DNA from 2 places in the Paenibacillus sp. FSL H7-0690 genome. Region 1 is predicted to be linked to the other one. Evidence: a T-box and tRNA genes for the amino acid it is inferred to sense, from the RefSeq annotation. Region 1 holds a T-box; the other holds one or more tRNA genes.
The links. The T-box of region 1 lies ahead of metG (methionine--tRNA ligase). A T-box ahead of a tRNA ligase gene usually reads a tRNA of that ligase, here a tRNA-Met.
Positions count from the first base shown of each region.

Region 2: it has a tRNA-Met gene. The T-box ahead of metG (methionine--tRNA ligase) is inferred to sense a tRNA for this amino acid. The anticodon was not compared.

Region 1 is NZ_CP150281.1:4,164,181-4,171,818, reverse strand. It holds gene MHI32_RS18300 (VOC family protein) at 1-319, opposite strand, end outside; gene htpG (molecular chaperone HtpG) at 600-2,480, shown strand; gene MHI32_RS18290 (DUF4362 domain-containing protein) at 2,542-3,006, opposite strand; T-box leader at 3,132-3,393, shown strand; gene metG (methionine--tRNA ligase) at 3,438-5,084, shown strand; gene MHI32_RS18280 (LysR family transcriptional regulator) at 5,094-5,963, opposite strand; gene MHI32_RS18275 (ABC transporter ATP-binding protein) at 6,114-7,638, shown strand, end outside.
Region 2 is NZ_CP150281.1:5,222,742-5,230,379, reverse strand. It holds gene carB (carbamoyl-phosphate synthase large subunit) at 1-400, shown strand, start outside; gene pyrF (orotidine-5'-phosphate decarboxylase) at 512-1,258, shown strand; gene pyrE (orotate phosphoribosyltransferase) at 1,255-1,893, shown strand; gene MHI32_RS23095 (extracellular solute-binding protein) at 3,298-4,785, shown strand; gene MHI32_RS23090 (hypothetical protein) at 4,898-5,062, shown strand; tRNA gene MHI32_RS23085 (tRNA-Met) at 5,145-5,221, shown strand; tRNA gene MHI32_RS23080 (tRNA-Ile) at 5,266-5,339, shown strand; gene MHI32_RS23075 (sialidase family protein) at 5,779-6,996, opposite strand; gene MHI32_RS23070 (hypothetical protein) at 7,030-7,395, opposite strand.

The sequences.
Region 1 (7,638 bases):
CCTTTATATAGTTGAAAGAGGCTTGCAGATCATCGGTTATAAGCATAAGAGCAGGTGTTGTAATTGGAGGAGCCCCTTCAGGCTCTAAACCTCCCCACATGGGCATGGTGTCCAGAATGATCCCAGTGCTTCCTTGCATAGTTAACGGACATAAATGACCGTTTATAATCGAATGATCTGCTTCTTGGAGTCCTAGGACTTGGCAATACCAGTTACGGGCTTTTTCAATATCGTGTACGGGGATAAATACACTGCCAATCAAATTCTTAATGGGACTTGTTGCTGAAGAATTTACAATGGACTGTGCTTGTTCATGCATTTGAATCCCTCCAGAGAAGATGCTAGACCTTTATTTGTAATTTATGTATCTAATCTATTTAAAACATAGAATCATCCTATGTGCAAGTTGAATGTTATTTATCGATCAAATCCTAAATTTGTATGCAAAATACAGCTTTATTTAATGAAAGTCGCTGTAAATATTGACATTGAAAATGAGTTTATGTTATATAAAAAGAAGAATTAGCACTCATCTAAGAAGAGTGCTAATCACGATGTGCTGGATAAGAAGGTTATTTTGAAAGGAGATTTATTTATTCATGGCCAAAAAAGAGTTTAAAGCCGAATCGAAAAGATTGCTGGAAATGATGATTAACTCCATTTATACACAACGGGAAATATTCCTGCGTGAGCTGATTTCCAATGCAAGTGATGCGATTGATAAGATCTATTACAAAGCATTAGCTGATGAAGGCCTGGTCTTCAATAAAGAGGATTATTATATTAAAGTGACCGCCGATAAGGCGAACAGAACCTTGACGATTTCCGATACAGGTATCGGGATGACACAAGAGGAGCTGGAGAATAACTTAGGTACAATCGCGAAGAGTGGATCTCTTGCTTTTAAGAAAGAGAACGAAGCTAAAGATGGCCACAACATCATCGGGCAGTTCGGGGTGGGCTTCTATGCTGCGTTTATGGTGGCTGATGACGTTATAGTGATCAGTAAGGCATTAGGCAGTGACGAGGCCTTTAAATGGGAGTCTAAGGGCGCTGACGGCTATACCATCGAGACTGTCGAGAAGGATTCTGTCGGCACTGATGTGATTTTGAAGATTAAAGAGAATACGGAAGAAGATCAATATGATGAATATCTGGAAGAGTACCGCCTGAAATCCATCATTAAAAAATACTCCGACTTCATCCGTTTCCCAATTAAAATGGACGTGAAGGAGCAAAAGCCAAAAGAAGGCACGGAGAACGAGTTCGAAGAAGTTATTCAAGAACAAACCGTAAACAGCATGGTGCCTATCTGGCGCAAGAACAAAAGCGAGCTGACTACAGAAGACTATGATAACTTCTATGCAGAGAAACGTTACGGCTTCGATAAGCCGCTTAAACATATTCATATCAGTGCTGATGGTGCTGTAGTGTACAATGCAATCCTGTTCATTCCAGAAAATACGCCGTTTGACTATTACACAAAGGAATATGAAAAAGGTCTTGAGCTCTATTCCAACGGTGTGCTGATCATGAACAAATGTGCGGATCTGCTGCCTGATTACTTCAGCTTTGTAAAAGGTATGGTGGACTCAGAGGATCTTTCCTTGAACATTTCCAGAGAGATGCTCCAGCATGACCGTCAGCTGACTCTGATCGCTAAGAACATTAAGAATAAAGTGAAAAGCCAACTGCAAAGCCTGCTGAAGGATGAAAGAGAGAAATATGAGCAGTTCTATAATGCTTTTGGCAGACAGCTTAAGTTTGGTGTCTATAACGATTATGGGATGCACAAAGACACCCTTCAAGATTTGTTGATGTTCTACTCCTCTAAGGAGAAGAAGCTGGTTACGCTGGACGAATACGTCTCAAGAATGCCAGAAGATCAGAAATATATCTACTATGCTTCCGGAGAGTCGATCGACAGAATCGAGAAGCTCCCGCAAACCGAGCTTGTATCGGATAAAGGGTATGAAATTCTCTACTTCACTGATGATATTGATGAATTTGCGATCAAGATGATTCAGTCTTATAAGGAAAAAGAATTTAAATCCGTATCCAGCGGAGATCTGGGGATCGAAGCCGACGAAGCGGACAAGCCAACGGAAGCGGAAGAGAACGAAAACAAGGAGCTTTTTGAAGCGATGAAGGACATCCTGTCCGGCAAAGTGAAAAATGTCAAAGCTTCCAAACGTTTAAAGACTCATCCGGTATGTCTCTCTGCTGAAGGTGAACTGACAATCGAGATGGAAAAAATCCTGAAATCGATGCCGAATGGCCAAGAGGTGCAAGCGGATAAGGTACTCGAAATCAACATCCATCACGAAGTGTTCCAGTCCTTGAAGGCGGCAGCAGAGAACGACAAAGAAAAGCTCGGTTTATACACGAACCTGCTGTACAACCAAGCCCTGTTGATCGAAGGTCTACAGGTTAGTGATCCTGTTCAATTCACCAATGATATTTGCAAAATCATGAAATAATATGAAGTACAGAGACCATCCAATTGTATTATGATTGGGTGGTCTTTTTTATTTCAGTATTTCATTTTGTTGTGCGAAAAAGGTAGTAATCAATTTCAGAGTCATTATTTGTGCAACCGCTGATCGAATAGATAATTTCACCTTGTGTGCTTTTTTTACTCGTCACTTCGGAGCAGGTATCGGTTCTGACTCCTGTGTTGCTTCCACCGAATGCATCATTAGAAGTATCATAGCTGTAATTAATCACGTTACCGTCAAATTTTAAATCCTTAAATATGGGATCGCCTTCATCTGTGTAACTTGTAACGCGTATATTGTCTGCTTTTTTGCTGGAGAGATTAGTTATAAATTTCTCGAATTTATCTAGGTTGTACACTTTTTCAAAAGAAACAATATCCCCTCTACTGATGGCTTCTTTGGAAGTATAGGGTTCACTTTTGGGAACAGAATTAACTTTAAGATCGGAACAACCCCATACTCCTGCTAGTAAAAGAACAGAGAGTGTAAGCAAATTTACTTTTTTCACTGAGGGACCTCCTTGTAACGTATTTATATAAAAGACGGAGATTAACTGGAAAAGTTACAGTGAGCTTGATGTTTCACATTGACAATAAACAACAAATTGAGTATTATTTTCTCTAACTTGAATATGTAAAAGCAAAGAAGAGAAAGAGTACCACGGCAATTCTTTCAACAGAGAGCTCCGGTCGCTGAAAAGGAGTAAAGAAAACCCTTGGGAATATGGTCTCAGAGCTGCGCATCGAAACCTTATGGGTTGTAGGCTGCGCCGGAACCTGCATCCGTTACAGTGCTAGGGTATAAACGTTAATTAACGTCGTACCTGAAGAGGTAAATGTCATGAGGCATTTATAAAATTAGGTGGTAACACGTGAGTAGAACTCTCGTCCTTTGTGGATGGGAGTTTTTTTGTTGTCTAAAAAAAGGAGGAGAAGGTTAATGAGTAATGTGTTTATAGGTGGCGCTTGGCCGTATGCGAATGGATCTTTACATCTGGGGAGATTATCAAGTGTGTTGCCTGGGGATGTGCTGGCACGATATTTTCGCTCCAAAGGGGATAACGTATTATATGTATCAGGCAGTGATTGCCATGGCACACCCGTAGCAGTTCAGGCTGCGAATGAAGGGATTACGCCGGGAGCTTTTGCAAGCAGATATCATGAAGAGTTTCTGAAGTGTTTTGAACAGCTGGGATTTAGTTATGATCTATATACTCGAACGGATCAACAGCAGCATCATAAGGTTGTGCAAGCGTTGTTTACAAAGCTGCTAGAGAATGGTCATTTATATAAAAAAACCATTGCGCAATGTTACTGCGAGGTGGATCAGCGCTTTTTGCCAGACAGATATGTGGAAGGGACTTGTCCGGTATGTGGTGAGCGGGCGCGAGGGGATCAATGTGATTATTGTTCTACGATTCTAGATCCTGCCGATTTGTTAGACAGAGTCTGCAAATTATGTGGGAATACACCAACAGAAAGGCCGACAGAACATTATTATCTTAGCTTATCTAATTTTCAGTCTGAATTAACGGAATATGTAGAGGAAGCACAATTTTGGAGAGAAAACGCTATAAAACTGACCAAACGTTATTTACAAGAAGAGCTGCAGGACCGCGCGGTAACAAGAGACTTGTCTTGGGGTGTAGATGTTCCTGTGGCTGGATTTGAAGATAAAAAAATTTATGTTTGGATTGAGGCGGTAAGTGGTTATTTATCAGCCAGTAAGCAGTGGGCTGCACAGTCCGGAGGAAGCTGGGAGGATTTTTGGTTAGAGGAAAAAGGGGCGATTACCGCTTATTATGTGCATGGTAAAGACAATATTCCTTTTCACACTTTAATATGGCCGGCTGTGTTATTAGGAGCAGGAGGTCTGCATTTACCGGACAGGATTATATCTAGCGAATATTTAACCCTTGAAGGGCAGAAATTCTCCACTAGCCGAAATTGGGCGGTCTGGGTACCTGATATTTTAGAGCGGTATCAGCCAGATTCTATTCGTTATTTCTTAATTGCCAATGGACCTGAGAAGCGGGACACGGATTTTTCCTGGAGAGAGTTTATTTATAGCCATAATGGAGAGCTGCTTGGAGCATTTGGTAACTTAGTGAACCGTTCATTGGCTTTTGTAGAAAAGTTTTATGAAGGGAAAGTGCCAAATGGGCAATTAGATAAGGGGTGGAAAGACAATATCGACCTCTTGTATCTGGAATCAGGACGACTTATTGAGGCTGGGAATCTAAAAGATGCGCTGGAGTTTATTTTTTCTTATGTGCGCAAGGCAAACCAGTATTTCGATCTGCAAAAACCATGGATACAGATAAAAGAGGATCAGGTTACTTGTGATTCTGCAATATACACATGTGTGCAGATTATTGCGAACTTAGCGAATTTGTTGCATCCGTTTCTACCGTTCTCTTGTGACAAGATCAGGGGGTTCCTGTCGTTAGAACTACCGAATTGGCAGCCTTGCTTGGTGCCCCCTTACCAACAGGTTACTGATTTACAATTATTGTTTGAACGAATTGATATTAGCCGTATTAAAGAAGAAGAGGATAGGCTAGATCAACAGCAAGTGAATAAATAGAGCTGGTATTTATCCATTCCTAAAGCTTTCAATAAACTTGGAAGCCAATGATGATAAGTATTTATCCTTAATCCAGACGGCGGCGACCCGTGTGCGTAGTGATTCACTACTGATTTCTTTATAGATCAAATTACGGTTACTCGTTAATTCGAAAGCGGATTTGGGGATGATTCCAATGCCAAGACCAGCGTTTGCCCAGAGCAGTGTTGTTCTAGCATCATCATTCATACAGAAAATCAGCGGATCAAAGCCGTTCTCAAGACATGTTTCCCGGATAAGCTGCTCAAAACGGCGGTAGATAATAAGCGGCTTATCCTTTAACTCACCGATCTCAATAAAGTTTTCATCCGTTTTCCAGTCATACTCAGGTGTCATTACGGCAATCATAGGTTCAGCTTGTGTGTAAAGACATTCTAAATTTGTACCATTAAAGGGTGTCCTAACAATCCCGACTTCGACAATACCTTTATTCAGGAGGTCAATGATTCTAAAGGTATTTCCTTCATGAATCTCAAACTTCACACCTCTATACGTTTTGTGAAACTCACATAGCCGATCTTGAAGCAACGTAGCTCCAGAGGAAGAAACAGTACCAATGGCTAGGGTTCCTTTTAAACCTTTGACAAAATCAGTGAGCTCACGGGCAGTGGAATCTGCCAGCTCCAGGATTTGTTGGGCACGGTCCCGCAATATGGCTCCAGCTTCAGTGAGCTGCACGCTGCGTGGACCTCGTTCCACTAGCTTTACACCGAGTTCTTCCTCTAGGAGCTTTAGCTGCTGGCTCAGCGGAGGCTGGGCCATTTGCAGTTTTTTGGCTGCAGATGTAATCTGCCCTTCCTCAGCTATCGCCATAAAATATTTAAGTTGTCTAATATCCATATAAAAATCCTCCGAACTTTAGATATGCTAATCGTATGGGAGCGATACGAATCCAATATTATTAATATGTGAGTAGATATGCCATAATCATAACTGTTCTTATACATATTTCAAGTGGTTAAATACTTCTTATGTTGGGTGTGGATGAATTTGTTCAAAATTGCAGTATATTTAAAGCCGTACAAAAAAGAAGCGATCATTGGACCGATCTTCAAACTGATGGAAGCGATTCTGGAGCTGATTTTGCCTACCATTGTCGCATTGATCATCAACAACGGGGTTGGTAATCATGACAGCGCCTATGTTTACCGCATGGGTGGCCTAATGGTGCTGATGTCACTGCTTGGCTTCGGCTGCTCCATGGTATGCCAATACTATGCAGCCCGGGCTTCACAGGGATTCGGTACGACACTACGCAATAAGATGTTTAGACATATCACATCTTTGTCGTATGCTGAGCTGGATACCTTAGGTACGCCTACACTGATTAATCGGATTACCAATGATGTAAACCAGCTGCAAATTGCTGTGGCTATGCTAATTCGTCTAGTTATTCGTGCGCCGTTTATCTGCATCGGAGCTATCCTAATGTCCATGATTTTGGATTTTAGATTATCGCTGATTCTAATAGCGGCAACACCGGTTTTTGGCATTATTTTATATTTTATTATCACCCGCAGTGCTCCTTTGTACCGAAAATACCAGCAGAAGCTGGATGCCCTTGCGCTCGTACTGAGTGAGAATTTGTCGGGGATTCGAGTAATTCGTGCTTTTGCCAAAAGACGTACAGAAAAAGAACGTTTTGATGCTTCGTCCGATGATTTGACTACTACAGCGATCCGGGTTTCGCGGATATCTGCTTTGCTTGGACCGATGACTACACTTGTAGTAAATGCGGCAATCATTGCTATTTTGTGGGTAGGCGGAATTCATATCGATGGGGGCCGATTGTCTCAAGGGGAGATCATTGCCTTCATCAATTACATCACTCAAATCTTGCTGGCGCTGATAGTGGTCTCCAACTTGGTTATTATTTTTACAAAAGCCTCATCCTCAGCTAATCGTGTAAATGAAGTGCTGGGTGTTAAGGTCTCCGTGTCTGAGGAAGGAAATGCAGTGATTGCTGCCCCTGCCCCTGCTGCCCCTGCTGCCCCTGCTATACAATTCGATCACGTATCCTTTGGGTATAATACGACAGGTGAATCGGCATTAGAGGATATATCTCTAGTAATTAATCGCGGAGAGACCGTGGGCCTGATTGGCAGTACGGGTTCAGGTAAGTCTACTTTTGTGAATTTGATCCCTCGTTTTTATGATGCGGTTCAAGGTGAAGTGAAAGTGGATGGTGTGAATGTCCGAGATTATAAGCTGCATCAGCTTCGTGAGAAGATCGGGATTGTACCGCAGAAAGCTGTGCTGTTTACAGGAACGATCGCTGAGAATATACGTTGGGGCAAGGAAGATGCAACTGAGGAAGAAATCATGCAGGCAGCCTCTATTGCTCAAGCGGAGGAGTTTATACGTAAATTACCCGAAGGGTTGAATACGCAAGTATCTCGTGGGGGATTAAATTTATCCGGTGGACAAAAGCAGCGCTTAACCATAGCTCGTGCAGTAGTAGGAAAGCCATCGATTCTTATTTTGGATGACTCCTCCAGTGCGCTGGATTTCTCCA
Region 2 (7,638 bases), 1.1 Mb from region 1:
AACCGGCGCTATCATCGTTACAGTGGCAGATAAAGATAAAGCAGAAGCTGTAGAGCTTATGAAAGGCTTCCACTCGCTGGGTTACAAGATCATTGCTACCGGAGGCACCGCTCAAGCGCTTGAAGAAGCAGGTCTCAACGTAATGAACGTGAACAAGCTGGATGAAGGTGCGCCGAACATACTCGACTTGATTCGTGGTGGGCAAGCCAACTTCGTCTTTAATACACTGACTAAAGGGAAAACACCAGAGCGTGATGGATTCCGTATCCGTCGTGAAGCGGTTGAGAATGGCGTCGTATGTATGACATCACTCGATACAGTAACGGCACTGCTCAGAATGCTGCAGACGATCAACTTCTCGTCACAGTCCATGCCTGCTTTTGTCGGTCAATTAAACTAATCTCATAAAGATGTATAGGGCGGTTTGCGTTTACGCAGACCGTTCCGCTATGCCTAGGGGCTAATAAATGAAGAGTGTGGATTTAAGTCTGCACTGGATGGGAGAACGGTTATGGGACAGGGAGATGCGAAGTGGAATGAAATGGCGAATCGCTTGATGATCGCCTTAGATTACCCTGATGTTGCTGGGGCAAGAACCTTGATTGACAAGCTGGAAGGGATTCCTTGTTATATGAAAGTGGGAATGCAGCTTTTTTATGCAGCCGGACCGGAATTCATTAATGAACTGAAATCTCGGGGGTATTCTGTATTTGCAGATGTCAAAATGCATGATATTCCTAACACGGTAAAAGGCGGGGCAGAAAGCCTTACGAACCTCGGTGTGGATATGTTTAACGTACATGCCGCAGGAGGCTCAGCGATGATGGCTGCAGCCCGGGAAGGCGCTGCTTCAGTAGTTAATGCGAATGCTGCACTTAAAATGCCTTTGATTATCGCAGTTACACAGCTGACCAGCACGAGCCAAGAAGTGATGAATAACGAAATTGGAATCGCAGGAGAAGTAGAAGATACTGTGGTCAGATACGCTAAGCTGGCAGCCGCTGCAGGTCTGGATGGGGTAGTGGCTTCACCGCAAGAGTCTTCAGCGATCGCAGAGGCTTGTGGGCCCGCATTTTGTACAGTTACACCTGGTATCCGGCCAGCAGGTGCATCCCTAGGTGACCAGTCCCGGGTGATGACGCCGGGCAAAGCCATTCAGCAAGGCAGCCACTTTCTGGTGGTGGGCCGTCCTGTTACAACTGCGGCTGATCCACGTCAAGCAGCACTAAATATTATTGAGGAGATGACCCTAGCATGAGTACATTAAATAGAAGTGAACAAGTAGCAAGTTATCTGCTTACGATAGGAGCAGTGGCACTGCGTCCGCAGGAGCCTTTTACCTGGACCTCTGGTATTAAATCCCCGATCTATTGCGATAACCGTCTGACTATGGCTTACCCAGAGGTACGTAACTATATTGCTGATGCCTTCGCTGAGCTTATTAAAAGCCAGTATCCAGACGCAGAGGTGATCGCAGGTACAGCAACCGCAGGCATTCCTCACGCAGCTTGGGTAGCTGATAAACTTAATCTGCCAATGGCTTATATCCGCGATAAAGCTAAAGGTCACGGCAAGCAGAACCAGATCGAAGGACTGATTAAGCCGGGGCAAAAGGTAGTCGTTATCGAAGACCTGATCTCCACTGGCGGAAGCTCCATCAAAGCAGCTCAAGCTGTGCAAGAAGCAGGCGCAGAAGCGTTGGCTGTATTGGCAATCTTCAGCTACGAGCTGGACCGTGCGTTGGAGGCTTTTGCCGCAACTGAAATGCCATTACAAAGCTTATCCAACTATAGCACATTGATTGATGTGGCTCTTACACAAGGCAAGATCGCAGCTACAGATGTGGAACTGCTGAAATCTTGGAGAAAAGATCCTTCCGCATTTGGCGTTTAAACTAAATATCTGATTATAGTTTGGACGGGCCTCTCACATTTTGGTGGGAGGCTTTTCTTTTTAACTACACTGAGTGTAATAAAAAGGAAAGCTTAAAGCACACTCTGCTGTATAGGTGCATGAAGTACGTTGTTATTTATTGCAGAAAGATGCAATGATCCAGCCGCGGCAGGTGTAAACTCTGACACTCGGCATTCTGAAACTCTGCTGCTATGCGCTATCGCTCTATGATCTGGCTCTGAACACTCTGAACACTCTGAACACTCTGAACACTCTGAACACTCTGACGCTCTGACGCTCTGCTGCTATGCGCTGTCGCTCTATGCTCTGGCTCTGAACACTCTGATACTCTGCTGCTATGCGCTATCGCTCTGCGCTATGAACGCTCTGACACTCTGGAATACTATACTCTGCCCGGTGATTCCATCGCGTTGTCGTCTTAAACGCCGAATAGTTGCAGTTTGTGCACTTAAACTAACCTTCCTTAGAGGATCTGGCGATATAGTTGTACTTTGTACAATTACATCCGCCAGAAATCCGCCGAAAGCACCTAATAACGTTTTTTAACTGCACATAGTGCAATTAAAAGGAGAAGCACAACACACTCCGCTTTAATAGTTGCACAAAGTACAATTATCCTGTCGTAGAAGGGCGATTTGTGCCGGTCACAGGAAAGCTGCAGGTTAGTTAGTAGGGAAGGCGAATGCTGTATTGGTAAAAGGAAAAGTAGAGTGGAGAGTAGGGTTTTGGTGTTTGTATTTACATTCACATTACATTTACAATCAATTTCTGACACTTGGCTGACCTGCGCTCTGTCGTTCTGGTATATTGCGTTCTGTTGCTCTGGTATATTGCGTCTCTGACACTCGGGATTCTGAAACTCTGCTGCTATGCGCTATCGCTCTATGATCTGGCTCTGAACACTCTGATACTCTGAAACTCTGCTGCTATGCGCTATCGCTCTACGCTCTGAACGCTCTGACACCCGGTGATTCCATTGCGCTGTCGTCTCAAACGCAGAATAGTTGTAGTTTCTGCACTTAAACTAACCTTCCTTAGAGGATCTGGCGATATAGTTGCACTTTGTGCAATTAAATCAGCCTGAAATCCGCTGAAAGCACCTAATAACGTTTTTTAACTGCACATAGTGCAATTAAAAGGAGAAGCACAACACACTCAGCTGTAATAGTTGCACAAAGTGCAATTATCCTGTCGCAGAAGGGCATTTCAGTATCCTTAGGAAACTCGCGGAACGTTTTTTATAGAAATAATATGAAGAAATCGTAGCATAACTTTAAACAGCCTGTAACTTCCCCTCCTGAATAAAGCTATATACTGTTACTAGAATTATGGGTAATTATTCATAAGGTGGATGGATTGAGTATTTTATGGGAGGGTTCAAGAATGAATCATATAAATAATAATAGAAGGCTATGGCGGCGCTGGTTAAGCTTTGGAATATGTGCAGCACTCCTATTGCCTTTAATTTCTGAAAGCAGGCATACAGCTTGGGCGGAGGCTTCTAAGCCATCTACAGAACAGCGCGTGTTACGTATTGGCAGCCTCTGGTCTGGAGAGGACGATTCTTCTTTTCGTCAGCAGTTTACAGATATGTATGAATTGCAGCATCCTGAAATCAAACTTGAGATTATTCCAGCCATCAATATGAATGAGCTTCGTTTTGACAGCACCTATCCAGAGGTTAACCCAGATAATCTGGAGAATATCCGAGATATTATGGGCGGTGCAGAGCCAGTTGATGTAATCGTCGGTGATAGTACATTGGTGAAGAGTTTGGTGGAACATAATCTGGTGCAACCGCTGGAGCCGCTTATCGCACGAGATCAATATGATTTAAGCAATATGGCGCCTACGATGCTAAGTGGAGTTCGTGAGCTGGGTGGAGGAAGTCTTTACGCGTTAGCGCCGACTTTTATGTCGAGTGCGTTATATTTTAACAAAGGTATTTTTGATGCTGCTGGTGTAGGTTATCCGACAGATGGGATGACTTGGGATGAAGTGTTCGCGCTGGCCGAAAAGGTGACCAAGAAATCGACAAATAAAGATAAGCGTATATATGGCTTTTCGATGAACCGTTATATGAGCGATCCTTTCTGGGATATGCAGACCTATGTCTCACCGCTGGAGCTTGCTATGTATGACAACAAGGGACATAAGATGGAGGTAAACCAAACACAGTGGAGTCAAGCTTGGACGACCTACAGCCAATTGGTGAAAAAGCAAATTACACCTGGGTTAAACGGTATGGATTTTATAGAAACAGAACGGAGTACCTATAGTCCTGTCCAAGGGGATCTCTTCCTTACCGGAAAAGCTGCAATGGTAATTGGAGAATACGATTATCTTAATGAGCTTGCAGGTGTGAGCCGCAATGCAGCAAAAATTAAAAATTATAATCCTGTCGATTGGGGTTTCGTTACCGTACCTACTTTTAAGGAGAAACCAGGAGTGGCTGTAGGTACTTGGGTAGGTAATATGATGGCTATCAACACTATGGCTGCTAATAAGGAAGATGCGTGGGATTTGATCAAATTCGTCAACAGTAATGAAGTAGCAAAAATTAAAGCCCATACCCGCGGGGAACTAACTTCCCGTAAGGATTACATTACCACGAAAGTACCTTCAGTAAATCTGGAGTCCTTCTATACGCTTAAACCATTACCAGCCAATGATCCTTTGATGAACGTCCTACAAACACAGAAGCCTGGAATTAGCCGTATTAACGATGTTGGGCGTCAACTGTTCACAGAAGTTTATCAGGGCAAGAGAACGGTCGAGAGTGCACTTAAAGCTTGGGAGAAGCAAGGGAATACGATGCTGGGTACGCTCGAAAAAGATCCCACATATTATTTTGACTCCATAGGGGATTGAGTTTTGGAATATGTAGAAGCCACCGGATTTCCGGTGGCTTATTTTGTGGAACTTGGGCATGATAAGTTCAGAGCAGCGTAAGATTAATTTGCGAAAAGGAGAAGAGGGCATCATGAATTGGATATACTTCGCGAAACTGTTCAGAACGAGATTTCAAGCAGGCTGTTTGGCAAAAAGACTGGAGCAAGATGGCTGGATTTATGGCTATCATGACCCAAGTTTTGTGGAGATTTATCGATCCCGCAAAGGAAGATATGGGGTTAGATTTTTGCCTTGAGAACTTTTACAAATTCATCCTTGACGTAGACCCATTTTGTACTGTATATTATTTATTGTCGCTGTTTGAATATTATTTCTGACGCGGGGTGGAGCAGCCCGGTAGCTCGTCGGGCTCATAACCCGAAGGTCGCAGGTTCAAATCCTGCCCCCGCAACCAATTTTATTACAACAGCAATTGTACATTCGGATATTTTTAGATCCGGGCCCTTAGCTCAGTTGGTTAGAGCGGTCGGCTCATAACCGATTGGTCGGGGGTTCGAGTCCCTCAGGGCCCACTTATCAAAAACCCTTACCTTGTAAGGGTTTTTTGCTGTCTATAGGCTCCTTGTAAGTAGAAGTGGAAGAGTTGGAAAAGCGACAAAATAGAAAATGATCACATTTTGGTCACGGCGTTGTTAGATCCACTGGTTTTATCATAGATCATCTGGAAAACGGTAAAAAGTATGTATTCTGTGGAACTGCCCTACTCTTGTAGAGGAAAGGGGACAGTCATGACATATAGACTATTAAGTAGCAAGCACCATACGCCGTAGATTTTGATTGAATTAAAAGCATGTCCAATACGCTGAAATTGATGATTTCTTTGAAAAGGTTAATGCTGAATTTTGATAAGAAGCAATAGAGGATGCCGCATATTCGCTCGGCATCCTTTATTGCAAGTAGATATACTAACTTAACAGCCTTTTAATTTATCATCAGAAGTTGATTAATAGCTTATTGATTATCCCCAAACCAGATGTTCTCTGTACCGGTCCGCGTGTCTGTCCATACGCTCACTAGACGGCCTGTTTGAGGGACGATGGCATTACCGATGTAGTCCCCAATTAGGGGGATGCCGGTGACGTCAAAGGAAGTTGTTGTTATCCGGGTGTTTGTATAAGTCATACCGCCATCTCTAGATGTTGCTAGATAAACATCAAGGTTGAGGGGGTTGACTCGATTAGTGTAATAGGTAACGAATATTGCACCATCCGCAGGGGATACGGTGATGGCTGGGAAAAAGTTTTGGGAGCCCACCGGACTACCTGTAATGGATATTGGTGCCCCCCAATCCACACCAAAATTAGTGGAGATAGCAAGAAAAATATCAGAATAACCTTCTCGAAAATCTTGCCATACAGCATAGACATTCCCTCGCGTCGTCGGTGCATTAGAAATATCTGCTGCGAGGGAAGGGTATGTCAGACATCTAAATGTATATCCCGGCAATGGATCTGGTGGGACTACAACGCTGGCGACCATGGTTTCAGGAGTAAAAGTGACCCCACCGTCTGAGGATGTGCGAATTTTAAGATCAGTATTACCGGGAGGCTGATTGATCCATCCCACGATAACAATCCCATTTAATGTAATTGCTATACCGGGGAATTCTTCGAATTCTTCGACCGAAGACAGCAGGGAGGGACTGGAATAGGTACTACCGTTATCTAGGGAACGATTGAAGAATATCGTATTTCCCGGTATGAATTGTGTGTTGTAATCATGCGTATAACCAGTATATACATTTCCAAAAAAAGGACTTGATCCAGCTTTGTCGGTGACAACGACCACCTGATCATCATTTACAAACTGCCCAAACCCTTGATTCACGATGACTGGCGGTCCGAATGAAGAGGCATTGTCGGCAGATGTATAGGAGACGATCGACCCGCTGAGACCGTCTGAATCGAAGGCGTGGGCTAATACTACGAAAGTGGTCGGGAAAATATAATCAATATGTGGTGCTTCGATGCCTGCAAATCCTGTCGGTAACGGCAATAACGTTGTTGTCCAAGTGGCACCTGCGTCAATAGATTTGTATAAACCTATATTAGGAGGGCCTAATCGAAGATCTACAGCTACGGCAACCATAACTGAAGGATTAAGCCAATTTACCGCGATGGTGGGCTCAAACTGAACGCTTGCGCTCGGTGAAAGTTGAATATTAACCATGCAAAGCTCCTTTCGTCATAGAGTTTTTGGTACTTACGGGTTCAGCTGAGCTATGAAAGTAAGTTCGGATTGCAGCACTCTTTGATGGGGGATGACGTTTCCTGACGAATCCGTTCCGAACACCGTGATAATCGTGTCTGCCGGTGCGTTTCCAGTTACGAGAAATTGGACTTCATAAGCTGAATTGCCTGCGATATTAAAACTGAGAAACTGGCTGGTGTTAGCATTAACATTTAATGAGTTGGAGTAGACTAAACCTTTACTAACCAAGGTATTCCATACGTAAACGTGATAGACTACGTTAGATGAAAAACTAAGGTTGTCATTATCGATATTAATGACCACGTTGGATGCTGGGGTAGTCCCTGTGTTCGTAATAATGCCTGTTGTTGTTGCCATGAGCTTCACCTCTTTATTAGTTTGCTATATATATATGAATTGAGATTCATTGTGTTTGGACAAGGGAATCAGAAAAATCGCGGAAATGATACTGAGGGGTCTTATTAGGTGGGGAAATACATATAAAATTTCAGCATGATCTGAAGGTAACTTGATTATAAGTTGAACAGCAATAGACGATTTTTACGTGCTACTATGAGGGTGTAGAAAACAGGTTAGAGTCGCACGGCCGAAGCAATGGCG